Regions from separate parts of the Bacillus sp. SH7-1 genome, predicted to be linked through region 3. Evidence: riboswitches for the same ligand, from Rfam matches in the RefSeq annotation. Region 3 holds a riboswitch; each other region holds the start of a gene.
What was found. A riboswitch is a leader RNA that binds a small molecule or an ion and turns the genes downstream of it on or off. The one in region 3 is predicted to bind S-adenosylmethionine.

Region 1 (4,073 bases), on a different contig from region 3:
ATTTAAACAAAAAGCTAGTTTTATACTAGCTTTTTTACATAATAAATCATTTATTTCCCACGCATTTTATAATCTTCTTCCACTCTATATCCGTAAGATGTAATGCCTCACATGCAAAAAAATGTTCACATACTTTTTCAATTAGATGCGGATTTCCCCTCAAGAAATCCCACTGTAACGCTTTAGGAAGAAAATGCATTTCATACTCCTTACTTCCCCTTACTACTTCATCCACTTCTCTTTCACAAATTCCTCTTATCAAGTAGTCATTTCTTAATTGTATTTGAATTTGCTGAAATGTTTCACTACATTTTTTCAATTGAAGTAAACATGTAATATACGTTCGAAAAAGTTCGTCATCATACCCACAACAGTTTATAATACGATCGATTTCATTCATAATGTACGAGCCTTTTCTTCTATTTGTAATAACCACTTTTCCCGCTTCTCTCGTTTACTCGTTTTCACAGATTGAAAAACTGACCGTTTTATATCGTGGATGCCGCAAAAACGTAAAACACCTCTCTTCATCATAATCCAATCTGCGGATCGATATAATAGTGCGACATACCACAACGGTGAGTCTAATGTATTAATTACCCACGCCTTCTTACCTTTCAATAATCCTTTCGGCAGGGCACCTTCATATTTATAAGCAAATCCAGCTACAAAAATGCGATCAATAAACCCTTTTAAAATAGCTGGCATCCCCCACCACCATATTGGATAAATGAAGAGAAGAGTATCCGCTTCTTCCACTAACGTTCTGTACCGAGCTGTTTCTTCTTCATTTACTAAATCACGCCTTTTCTTCTCTTCATTAAAAACAAGGACTGGATCAAATTGTTCTTTGTATAAATCAAGTACCGTAACTGAATGATTTGTTTCCTGTAGTCCGTTTTGTACATGCTTTAAAATTGCTGCGTTAAAACTTGAAGGACTAGGATGAGCGTATACAATTAGTACATTCACTGCCAAACAACTCCCTCTATAAGTTAAAGTTTCCCCTTCTTTAACATCTTCTCTACAATTTGCACGTTTTTCGAACTTTGCAACAAACGATTTAATACTGTGAGTAACTCTTCCTTTTCTAAATCTTTCAGTTTCTCTTTCACCTTACTCTCACCAGCATCTTGAATATCATAAACAACTGCCGCCATATGCTTGCAAAGATTCTCATACGGACACTCACAGCTACTTTCTGTAAAATCTTCGAGATTAATAATTACTTCATAGTTTCCCGCATTTCCAGTAACGAAAGCAAATATTTTTTTGTCTTGTATTTCAACATCTTCTACATGTCCTTCTTCATAATATTCATAACCTTTATCTATAATGTACTTAGGAATCCATTTCGTTATATCATGTAATAAGTAAGCGTACATAATAGCACCTCTTCCTTTAATTCCCTTTTGACTTCCACAACCACTGCATGTTATTCTAATAACTGTCAAATAGCAAGTCTATATGACAAAACGACTGACACCTATTCGGCGGAGGTGTCTCTTTTCATTTGCAGCCGATATGAAGTGCCTCTTTCAGGCACATTCAATCTTTGACACTACACACTCAACACCATTCCCTGTATCAGGCTGCTTTAGCAGTCTTTTACTCTACATACTTCAAAAAAAAGAGAGCTTAGCTCCCCTTTCTCGCCTTATAAAATACCCCTTTTTCAGTATACAGATATTCATCAGCTAATGTAATTTTCCCATCCAGTTTCAGTTCATCTAATAGCCTTGATAAATAAAATTGATGTAACATCTTTTTCGTGAATTTTCCTTCATGATGCGAAACGATATGTTCTTGAATATCTAACAATGATATCGGCTTATCTTGCTCTATCATATATTCATAAACTGTACTACGCAGTTTTACGTATTTTTCGAGTGTCACAGTAATGCGCAACCCCTTTCTTCTTAATATAAATTTTCGTAATCGGTTTTTTTGCAACAAAAAAACCTCTCCGATAAGAAGAAGTTACGTATATATCTTCGTCTTATCTCCCAGAACAAATATGTTCTGCTGGAATTAGCACCTGCATCGCGGTTGCTGGGTTTCATCGGGCCAGTCCCTCCACCTCTCTGGATAAGAAAATATTCACTTAATTCTTACTATACGTAATTTCATTTCAATTGTCAAACAAATATAACGAATTATATTTTCTTCTTTACTGTTCATACTATACATATATGAGTATTCAAGGAGGATTATGAAATGCATCAAAATGCTCGCGGATATGTACAAGATTCTTTTCAATCATTACAAGAAGCAAAACATTGTTTAGAAGAAGCATTACAGACTGTTGAAAAAGATTTTAATCGCGCTCGTATTGAGCAATCCCTTTATGCGATCGAACAAGCTATTCAACGCTGCGATTACACCGTTCACATTTTAGAAAAAGATTGAAAAAACTTCCCATCAATTGATGGGAAGCTTTTTCAAATGGCATACTCCATAATTATTGCCGTTATAATTAAAAAATATACAGAATTAACAATTTCTAAAATCCCTACTTTTATAATTGAAATTTTCTTGCCATACAATATAATCGCTCGAATGACACTTGGTATAAAAATAAGTGAACACCATGGATTGATAGCAAATACGATGATCGTTAACACGATATGATAACCCCAAGATATAAAACGATACTTCGGATTATTTTTCTCACGAATCATCGTTTTCACATAAAACGTACTTCCTAAAAAATATAAAAATGAAATAAGCGCAATAAATAATGCTGTTTTATCTATAAGCTTCATTGAAAAATAATAACTAACTACACCACCTATACAGAAAACAATAATTGCACTAATGTCATTTAGTAATGCTCTTTCATTCTTTTGACGAGCGTAATACATATTTACTATAAATAAGGGAATCATGACTGCTATGAATAAAAGAATGCGCCATTCATATAATAGAGAAATCATCCCAAATACGGACGCAATAATAAAATATACAATTGAAGCATGTAAATAGTCTTTTTTTCTTTTTTGTTTTATGTATATAAGAAATGGATACGTAGCTAAATAGATAAAGAACCAAGCTAAAAACAATGGAATATGATACATAGTAGGTTTCCCAAGAATAACACTTAATAGAAATGGTATAACAAGCATGGCCCATGCACCATGTTGCTTCGGAATAACTAACTTCATTAACTATACACCTCCCTTTTGAAAATAGTTCTCACCTACTATTATACGAATAATTTTATATAACAACGGATATATATTGAATCGATTTTTTGACAAATAAAAAATGCTCCTTACAATATGTAAGAAGCATGAAAGAGGCAAACGAATATGTAAGTCGCGACCCTACCTTATATGAGTATGCTTTTCTATGCCATGTTATGCTTATCTAATATGCCGTATTTCCTTTTAAATCTTGTAAGAATCGTAATCCAAGAAGTACTAAATAATAGTAAGAACACAACATTCGAAATCGCATGGCTCAAATCGAAATAAAAACTTGCTATATAATATGAAATGACAGCTTCCCACGTTGCTTCACGTATAAAACCGAGAAGCCCCCAGAAATTCATGATCCAGCCAAATAAAAAGCCCACGAAGAACCCATATAGTAGTCTTCCCCATAACTTTTTCATTAAAAATGTATTGCGAAGTAAGCCTGCTATAAAACCAATCATACCCCATGAAAACATTTGCCACGGCGTCCACGGACCTTGTCCTAAAAAAATGTTAGATACGATAGCCGCTGTTGCCCCGATCATAAATCCAGTTTCGCTTCCAAACACAATTGCAGAAACGATAATGACAAAAGAAGTCGGTTGTACACTCGGTAAAATAGAAAATGGCACGCGGCTCACTGCTGCAATTGCCGCTAATACGGCAACGAGAACAATTTCACGTGAAACAAATGCCTTCCTTTCAAAACGGATATAGAAAGGTAACATAATAACAACTAATAAAAACAAACTACTTAACAGGTAATACCCATCCATGATCAGTGTAGTAAAGAGTAATGTGCCTACTATTACTGCAAAAATACATATTATGAATGCAACATATCGTTTGGACACGCTTCGTACACATCCTCCCACG
Region 2 (4,073 bases), on a different contig from region 3:
TCGCTTTCATTCCACCAGCGTTTAATTGCTCCTCTGGTACGGTTATAACTTCTCCTGTATTAGGGTTTTTTACCTCACCAGCAACTTTACCATCCACAGTATACACTACAACATCTGTACCAGAAATATTCATTTCAGAACGAGAATTCTTTGTCTTTGGCTCTAATTGCATCTTAGCCTTTAATATATTCATCTCTGTTCCTTCAGCTTTTATCTCTACATCATATGTCATCGTTACATGTTCTTCATTTTTAAAAGCTTCGTTCGTTTTCTTGAAAACATCCTTCGCTGCTAATTCTTTTTCTTTCTGCATGGCTTCTTTTTTCGGTTCATCAGTTTTTGTTGTTTTCTCATTGCTACACCCTACCCCTAGACTGATTGCAAACACTAAACTTGAAATAAAAATAATTTTTTTCATAATGTCGCCCCCTTTCCCAAAATAATATCACCTCTTTTCCTATGAAATCTATACAATTTTTAATCTATATTCGCTATATAGCGACATGTTTAATGAAGAGTTTAAATATGATGTAAATAACAACAACTCATTTCAGGAGGTCATTATGAAGGCGATCATTTGCACACAGTATGGACCACCTAACGTTCTTCAGCTTCGAAATATAGAGAAACCTACGCCTAAAAAGAACGAAGTATTAGTTAAAATTCACGCAACAAGTGTATCAACTGGAGATTGTAGAATACGCGGTTTTAATAGTCCCCTCTTATTTTGGATTCCCATGCGGATCATATTAGGTTTCAGAAAACCAAGAAAACCTATACTCGGCGTAGAGTTATCCGGTGAAATCGAAGAAATAGGAACAGATGTAACTCAATTTAAAAAAGGTGATCCAATTTTTGCATTAACAGAACTAAACCTCGGTGGTTATGCCGAGTACACATGCGTACATGAAAGTGGATTAATAACATTAAAACCTACCAATGTGACGTATGAAGAAGCGGCAGTTATTCCTTTTGGCGGAACTTCAGCATTACATTTCCTAAGAAAGGGCCGTATAAAAAAAGGGAAACAAGTGCTCATATATGGTGCCTCAGGATCAGTAGGAACAGCTGCTGTACAACTTGCTAAATATTTCGGTGCGACCGTTACGGCTGTTTGTAGTAATTCAAATTTTGAACTCGTTCAATCTTTAGGAGCTGATACAATAATTGATTATACGAAAGAAGATTTTACTAAGCGGTGCGAGCGCTACGATATTATATTTGATGCAGTTGGGAAGTATAAAAAATCCCTTTGCACAAATACATTAACACCCAATGGAAAATATGTATCTGTTAATGGAATGATAGCAAAGGTAAGTAAAGAGGATATGATTCTACTAAAAGAACTAACTGAAACAGAACATTTAAAACCTGTTATTGATAGAACCTACCGATTAGAAGAAATTGCTGAAGCTCATATGTATGTGGAACAGGGACATAAGAAAGGTAATGTTTCTATTACCTTAAAATAAAATATATTCAGAAAATAACATTGACAATTCTTTTTGTAAGATTTACTATTAGTACCATATTAAAAAACTACATACACATACTCTTATCAAGAGTGGCGGAGGGACTGGCCCGATGATGCCCGGCAACCGAGCTTATAACGTATAAGCTAAGGTGCTAATTCCTGCAAAACGAGTTTTCGTTTTGGAAGATAAGAGAGGAATCTATTTTGTCTATTCGGCACCTCTCTTATTTTTGAGAGGTGCTTTTTATTTTGGAACGTATATTAAGGGGGAATTATAGATGAAGAAAGTATTATTAAGCATTGTAAGTGGGGCTGTATTATTATTAGGCGCATGTAGCGGAGGTTCAGATAAAGAAGTAAAAGCGTTAGATGAGAAAAAGATTACTGTCGGTGTAACAGGTGGACCGCATGAACAAATTTTTGAGAAGGTAAAAGAAGTGGCTGCGAAAGACGGGCTCGAAATCGATATAAAAGTATTTAATGATTATGTAGCACCGAACGTATCACTCGATGAAAAAAGCCTTGATGTAAATAGCTATCAAACGAAATCATATTTAGACGTATTTAAAGCTGAACGTAATATGAAATTAACCGAAGTATTTTCAACAGTAACATTCCCTATGGGCGTATATTCAAAAAGCTTAAAGGATGTAAAGGACTTAAAAGATGGCGATGCAATTGCTGTACCAAATGATCCAACGAATGAACTTCGAGCTTTAAAACTATTTGAAAAAGCAGGTGTTTTAAAAGTGGATCCAAAGGCTACAGAAAAAGCGACTGCAAAAGATGTAATTGAAAATCCAAAAAATTTAAAGATCGTTGAATTAGAGGCTTCTCAATTACCAACACAACTAAGTGAAGTAAAAGCAGCTGCAATTAATACAAACTTTGCATTAGGTGCAAAATTAAGCCCTGCGAAAGATTCTATCTTCCGTGAAGGAAAAGATTCACCATATGTAAACTGGGTCGTTGTTCGTACTGAAAATAAAGATGATGCTGTTGTAAATAAATTAAAGAAGGCTTATCAGTCTAAAGAAGTAAAAGAATTTATCGAGAAAAAATTTGATGGTTCTGTTTTACCGTCTTGGTAGGAGCTGACGATAATGATTGAATTAAACAATGTCTCCAAAGTATTTACAACAAAAAAAGGGAATGTGGAAGCTCTTAAGTCTACTTCCCTTCAAGTAAAAAAGGGTGAAGTATTTGGAATCATTGGATATAGCGGCGCTGGCAAAAGTACATTAATTCGATGTGTAAATTTATTAGAAAAACCAACAACAGGAAATATCATTGTAAACGAGCAAGATTTAACAACACTGTCTACAAAAGAACTAGCAAAAGCGAGACAAAAAATCGGGATGATTTTTCAAGGATTCAATTTACTTAAAACTGTTACCGTTTATGAAAATATCGCATTACCGTTACGTCTTGCTGGCATTCCAAAAGTAGAAATTGAAAAAAGAGTAGAAAAGTATTTACGTATTGTCGATCTTTTTACTCGAAAGGATGCCTATCCAAGTGAACTTTCTGGTGGCCAGAAACAACGTGTTGCCATTGCACGTGCACTATCACATGAACCAGAAGTGTTATTAAGCGACGAAGCAACGAGTGCTTTAGATCCAGAAACAACTGATTCTATTCTTGATTTGTTATTAAAAATCAACGAAGAAATCGGAATTACGATTTTACTCATTACACATGAAATGAACGTTATCCAACGTATATGCGACCAGGTTGCTGTTATGGAACAAGGGGCTGTAGTCGAAAGCGGGACTGTGAAGGATATTTTCACAAACCCACAACATGTAACAACAAAGAAATTTGTAAATAGTGCCTTTGCAGCGAAAATTCCAGAAGAGGTACAAAAAGAGCTACAAAGCACCGGGGAAATCGTAACCCTTTCATTTATTGGTACTACTTCAGGAGAACCTGCTTTAGCTGTTGCCACAAAACGTTTCCAAGTATATCCGAATATTTTATCCGGTAATATTACGCAATTAAAAAACGAGGCATACGGGAAACTTGTCGTTCATATGCAAGGTGAACAAAATGAAATTCACCGTGCTTTATCGTTTTTACAAGAGCAAGGAATCATCGTAGAAGGAGGTAGAGCTGACTATGGGAAACAAGTCCTTTTTGGATGAATGGGGTAAAGTCATATGGGAAGCAACCATTCAAACATTTCAAATGACATCTATTTCGCTGTTAATTTCTATCCTTATTGCGTTACCACTTGGCGTCACACTTGTTTTAACGAGACCTGGTGGACAGCGCGAAAATAAAATCATCTATCCTATTCTAAATACAATTATTAATATCATTCGTTCTCTTCCATTTATCATTCTATTATTCTTCATTTTACCTTTTACAAAGTTTCTAATGGGGACCTCTATTGGTGTGCAAGGTGTGATTGTACCACTTGTCGTATTTACAGCTCCTTATATTGCACGTTTAATGGAAACGGCTTTATTAGAAGTAGACCGTGGTGTTATTGAAGCATATCAAGCAATGGGAGTCTCTACTATAAAAATCATTTGGCACGTCATGGTGAAAGAAGCGCGTCCCTCCCTTGTACTTGGATTAACAATTGCAACGATTG
Region 3 (4,073 bases):
CCGGCCGCGATAAACGCTAGAAATTGTTTCATCTTGTGCTTGCCTCCCTTCAATTTGATACTCTTATCTTAACTATTTTTTCATTTTTCCATAACGAGCTTAAGAACCGTTTTCGACTCAGACTTAAGACTGAGTTGCATTCAGCCTTTTGTAAAAAACTTACGGTAGGATAGGATTATTCACTCTTTTATCGCACATAAAAAGCCGTACAGAGAATATTCTCTGTACGGCTTTCTTTACTATTCATTATGCTGTTTTATGATACTCTTTCTTTCCCGCTACTTTAGAAAACCTCGGGAAACCAATTAATATAGAAATGATTCCACATACTCCAACTAAGATTGGATAAAACGCATATGGCAACAATTCAACCGGAGATAACGCCGCAAATCCTGCTGCCGTTAACATTTGCGCACCATACGGAATTAACCCTTGCACACAACATGAGAAAAGATCTAATACACTCGCTGATTTACGAGGATCAATTTCATATTGATCTGCGATGTTTTTCGCAAGTGGGCCTGTAAAGATAATAGAAATTGTATTATTCGCTGTACACATATTCGTCATACCTACTAAACCAGCGATACCGAACTCTGCTCCTTTTTTTGAACGAATGTTACGCGTTAAAATATTCATTAAATATTGAATGCCACCATTATATTGAATCAGTTCGACCATACCGCCAATTAAAATAGCAAGTAATACTAACTCCATCATACCGCCCATTCCAGTCGTTACACTTTTAAAGAAACTCTCTAACGTGTAACTTCCATCTAAAAGACCGATAACGCCAGATAGTACAGTTCCACCAGTTAACACGATAAGTACATTCCAGCCAAGTAGCGCTGTAATAAGTACTCCTGCATACGGTAAAATCTTTATCCAGTCAAAGCTATGCGCTTTAATCTGCGTGTCACTTCCTAAAGTAACGATTACTAATAGTACAATTGTAATAATAGCTGCTGGTAATACAATTAAAAAATTCGTTTTAAACTTATCTTTCATTTCTGTTCCTTGTGAGCGTACAGCTGCAATTGTTGTGTCTGAAATAAATGATAAATTATCACCAAACATCGCTCCGCCAACAACGGTAGCCATCGTAAGTGCAATTGAGATATCAGTTTGCCCACTAATACCTACAGCTATTGGTGCTAATGCAGCAATCGTTCCCATTGAAGTTCCCATCGCTAATGAAATAAATGCCCCTATAACAAAAATGCCAGCTACGATAAACCCTTGCGGTAAAATGGATAACGCTAAGTTAACTGTAGAATCAACGCCGCCCATCCCTTTTGCTGTTTCAGAAAACGCTCCTGCCAGTACAAAAATCAGAACCATAATCATAATATCTGGGTTCCCTGCACCTTTAGCAAACCGTTCTACTTTTACATTAAAACTTTCTTTACGATTCATTGCTAAAGCGACTCCTACAGCAATTGAAATTGCTACAAGTATCGGCAATTTATAGAAATCACCTGTAATAATTCCAGAACCAATAAATAGCGCCAAAAATATCCCAAGTGGTAATAAAGCCAAACCATTTCCTCTCGTTTCTTTCAAAGTACCATCTCTCCCTAGTTTCAACCTTTTTCTAATGAATAACAAAAGACCTCTTCCAATGAGAAGAGGTCTTATACATCTATAAGAAACGCTCTTCTCATCTTTCAAGCACATGCTTGCTGGATTTGGCACAGCACTCTGAAATCGAGTCCGCTGCCGAGGCATCGTAGGGCCAGTCCCTCCGCCTCTCTTTATAAGAAGGTTTCATATTTATTTTTTAATAATAATTTCTTCCCTAACTTTACTCGCTTACAAAACAAAAGTCAATTATTTTTTGTGTAGTTTTTTTTGGTAATTATACAAAAATTTGAATACCACAATCATTTTAACTTTTTGATTTCTTCATCCAATATTGAAATCCAATAAAATTCATTATTTTTTATTGCATCTATTATCCATTTCGTAGTGTACCAAGCTAACTCATACTCTTCTTTTGTAACATCACCTCTTTTATAAGCATCCTCTAGCTCATCTTCATCCAATATATACATCTTATCGTTCGGTAATAATACTACATCTAAATATAAATCATCAAAATATGGTAAACCACGGTTGTCTATTTTATACTTTTTCGTCACATCGATGTAATATTGCACTAATTTTTTCTGATCATCTAACATAGCTGTAATCGCAAAGTTTTTCCCGTTTATGAAATATTGAATCCACGTATACTGATCCGCTGCAATACAAAGTTCTTTACCATCATATTCTTTACAACTAGGCTCTCTCACCTTTTTTATATCCAGTATTCCGAGCATTCCCTCTTCCACTTGCTTAACCGTATAACTCTTTTCTATTAGTCTCTTCCACGAAGAACCGTCACCATATTTACGTTTCATTATATCTACTCCTCTTCTATATACAGAAAAGCTCCCACATATTATGTGAGAGCTTGTTCATATTATAATTAAGCAGCTTGACCCTTTTCAGAAATCTCTTTTAAATAAGCTTGTCCTTTTTCAGCGTCATATTGACCTTCCCACTTAGACATAACTACAGCTGCTAAAGAGTTACCTACAACGTTAACTGCTGTACGAGCCATATCTAAAATACGGTCAATACCGGCGATGAAGGCTAAACCTTCAGCTGGAATACCTACTGTACCAAGTGTCGCTAATAATACAACGAATGATACGCCCGGTACACCTGCGATACCTTTTGATGTAACCATTAATACAAGTAATAATGTAATTTGTTGTGTAATAGATAAATCAATACCGTACATTTGTGCTAAGAAAAGAGCTGCAATTGCTTGATATAAAGTTGATCCGTCTAAGTTAAAGGAATAACCTGTCGGAATAACGAAAGATGTAATTGCTTTCGGACAACCGAATTTCTCCATTTTCTCCATGATTTTTGGTAAAACTGTTTCTGAACTTGCTGTAGAATACGCTAAGATCAGCTCGTCTTTTAAAATCTTAAAGAATTGGAAAATGTTAATTCCAAATATTTTCGCTGTAAGTCCTAAGACAACTACGACGAAGAAAATCATTGCTCCATATACGACAATTAGTAATTTCCCTAATGGAATTAATGAAGCAAGACCAAATGTAGAAACTGTAACACCAATTAGTGCAAACACACCAAATGGTGCAAATTTCATAACTTGGTTTGTTACATAAAACATTGCGTCAGCTACACCTTGGAAAAATTGAAGAACCGGTCTTCCTCTTTCACCAATTGCTGCTACACCTAAACCAAATAGTACAGAGAAGAAGATAATAGCAAGCATATCTCCGTCAGCTAATGACTTCATAATGTTCGTTGGAACAATATTTACAAATGTATCTGCAAATGAATGACTTTGTACTTGCTCTGTCGTATGAGTATATTTCGAAATATCTGTCTTCGTTAACTGCTCCATATTTACGCCTTTTCCTGGTTGGAAAATATTCGCAATTAATAGACCGACAATAATTGCAATTGTTGTAATAATTTCAAAGTAAATAATTGTTTTTCCGCCTAGTCGGCCCAGTTTTTTTACATCACCAACACCAGCAACCCCAACAACAATACTTGCTACAACAATCGGTACAACGATCATTTTAATTAATCGGATGAAAATATCACCAATTGGTTGTAAGTAACTCACCACTGCCGGATTGCCAAAGAAAATCGCCCCAACTGCAATACCAAGCGCAAGCCCTATTAAAATTTGCCATGCAAGTCCTATTCTTTTCATATTTGTTGTAACCCCCTCTTCGATGTGTCACTCTATCTCTCACTCTATCTCTATATAACATGAAATTAAGAGTATTACATATTATTCGACAATTCACTACATTTTGTCCCTGTTAAAAATCATAAATCAAAAAATTAAATCTGACAACAAAATAAGTTTGCCCGAACGCAAATAATTTTCTTGACAAAAACAAAACCCATGTCAGAAAACCTCACATGAGAACGATTCCTTATCAGTGTTTCATTGGATTCTCATCTAACATTTCACTATATAAAACAAATATATTTTCCCTTTATTTTACAACGGAAATCAAATAATACATCCTTTT

Region 1: it holds a riboswitch for S-adenosylmethionine, as region 3 does, so the genes downstream of both, DN390_RS07385 (hypothetical protein) here and DN390_RS25780 (Na+/H+ antiporter NhaC family protein) in region 3, are expected to answer to the same signal.
Region 2: it holds a riboswitch for S-adenosylmethionine, as region 3 does, so the genes downstream of both, DN390_RS18650 (MetQ/NlpA family ABC transporter substrate-binding protein) here and DN390_RS25780 (Na+/H+ antiporter NhaC family protein) in region 3, are expected to answer to the same signal.

Annotation. Positions count from the first base shown of each region.
Region 1 covers NZ_QNUD01000007.1:207,943-212,015, reverse strand. Annotated here, with positions in the region: gene DN390_RS07405 (short-chain fatty acid transporter) at 1-6, shown strand, start outside; gene DN390_RS07400 (group-specific protein) at 47-400, opposite strand; gene DN390_RS07395 (NAD(P)H-dependent oxidoreductase) at 397-972, opposite strand; gene DN390_RS07390 (SWIM zinc finger family protein) at 996-1,385, opposite strand; gene DN390_RS07385 (hypothetical protein) at 1,639-1,956, opposite strand; SAM riboswitch class I at 1,997-2,095, opposite strand; gene DN390_RS07380 (hypothetical protein) at 2,218-2,409, shown strand; gene DN390_RS07375 (YwiC-like family protein) at 2,442-3,164, opposite strand; gene DN390_RS07370 (ECF transporter S component) at 3,350-4,051, opposite strand; gene DN390_RS07365 (ABC transporter ATP-binding protein) at 4,024-4,073, opposite strand, start outside.
Region 2 covers NZ_QNUD01000021.1:77,428-81,500, forward strand. Annotated here, with positions in the region: gene DN390_RS18640 (hypothetical protein) at 1-418, opposite strand, end outside; gene DN390_RS18645 (NAD(P)-dependent alcohol dehydrogenase) at 564-1,472, shown strand; SAM riboswitch class I at 1,553-1,667, shown strand; gene DN390_RS18650 (MetQ/NlpA family ABC transporter substrate-binding protein) at 1,753-2,565, shown strand; gene DN390_RS18655 (methionine ABC transporter ATP-binding protein) at 2,578-3,618, shown strand; gene DN390_RS18660 (methionine ABC transporter permease) at 3,593-4,073, shown strand, end outside.
Region 3 covers NZ_QNUD01000041.1:101,893-105,965, forward strand. Annotated here, with positions in the region: gene DN390_RS25775 (lmo0954 family membrane protein) at 1-32, opposite strand, end outside; gene DN390_RS25780 (Na+/H+ antiporter NhaC family protein) at 247-1,563, opposite strand; SAM riboswitch class I at 1,658-1,763, opposite strand; gene DN390_RS25785 (ribonuclease FAU-1 family protein) at 1,884-2,402, opposite strand; gene gltP (glutamate/aspartate:proton symporter GltP) at 2,471-3,745, opposite strand.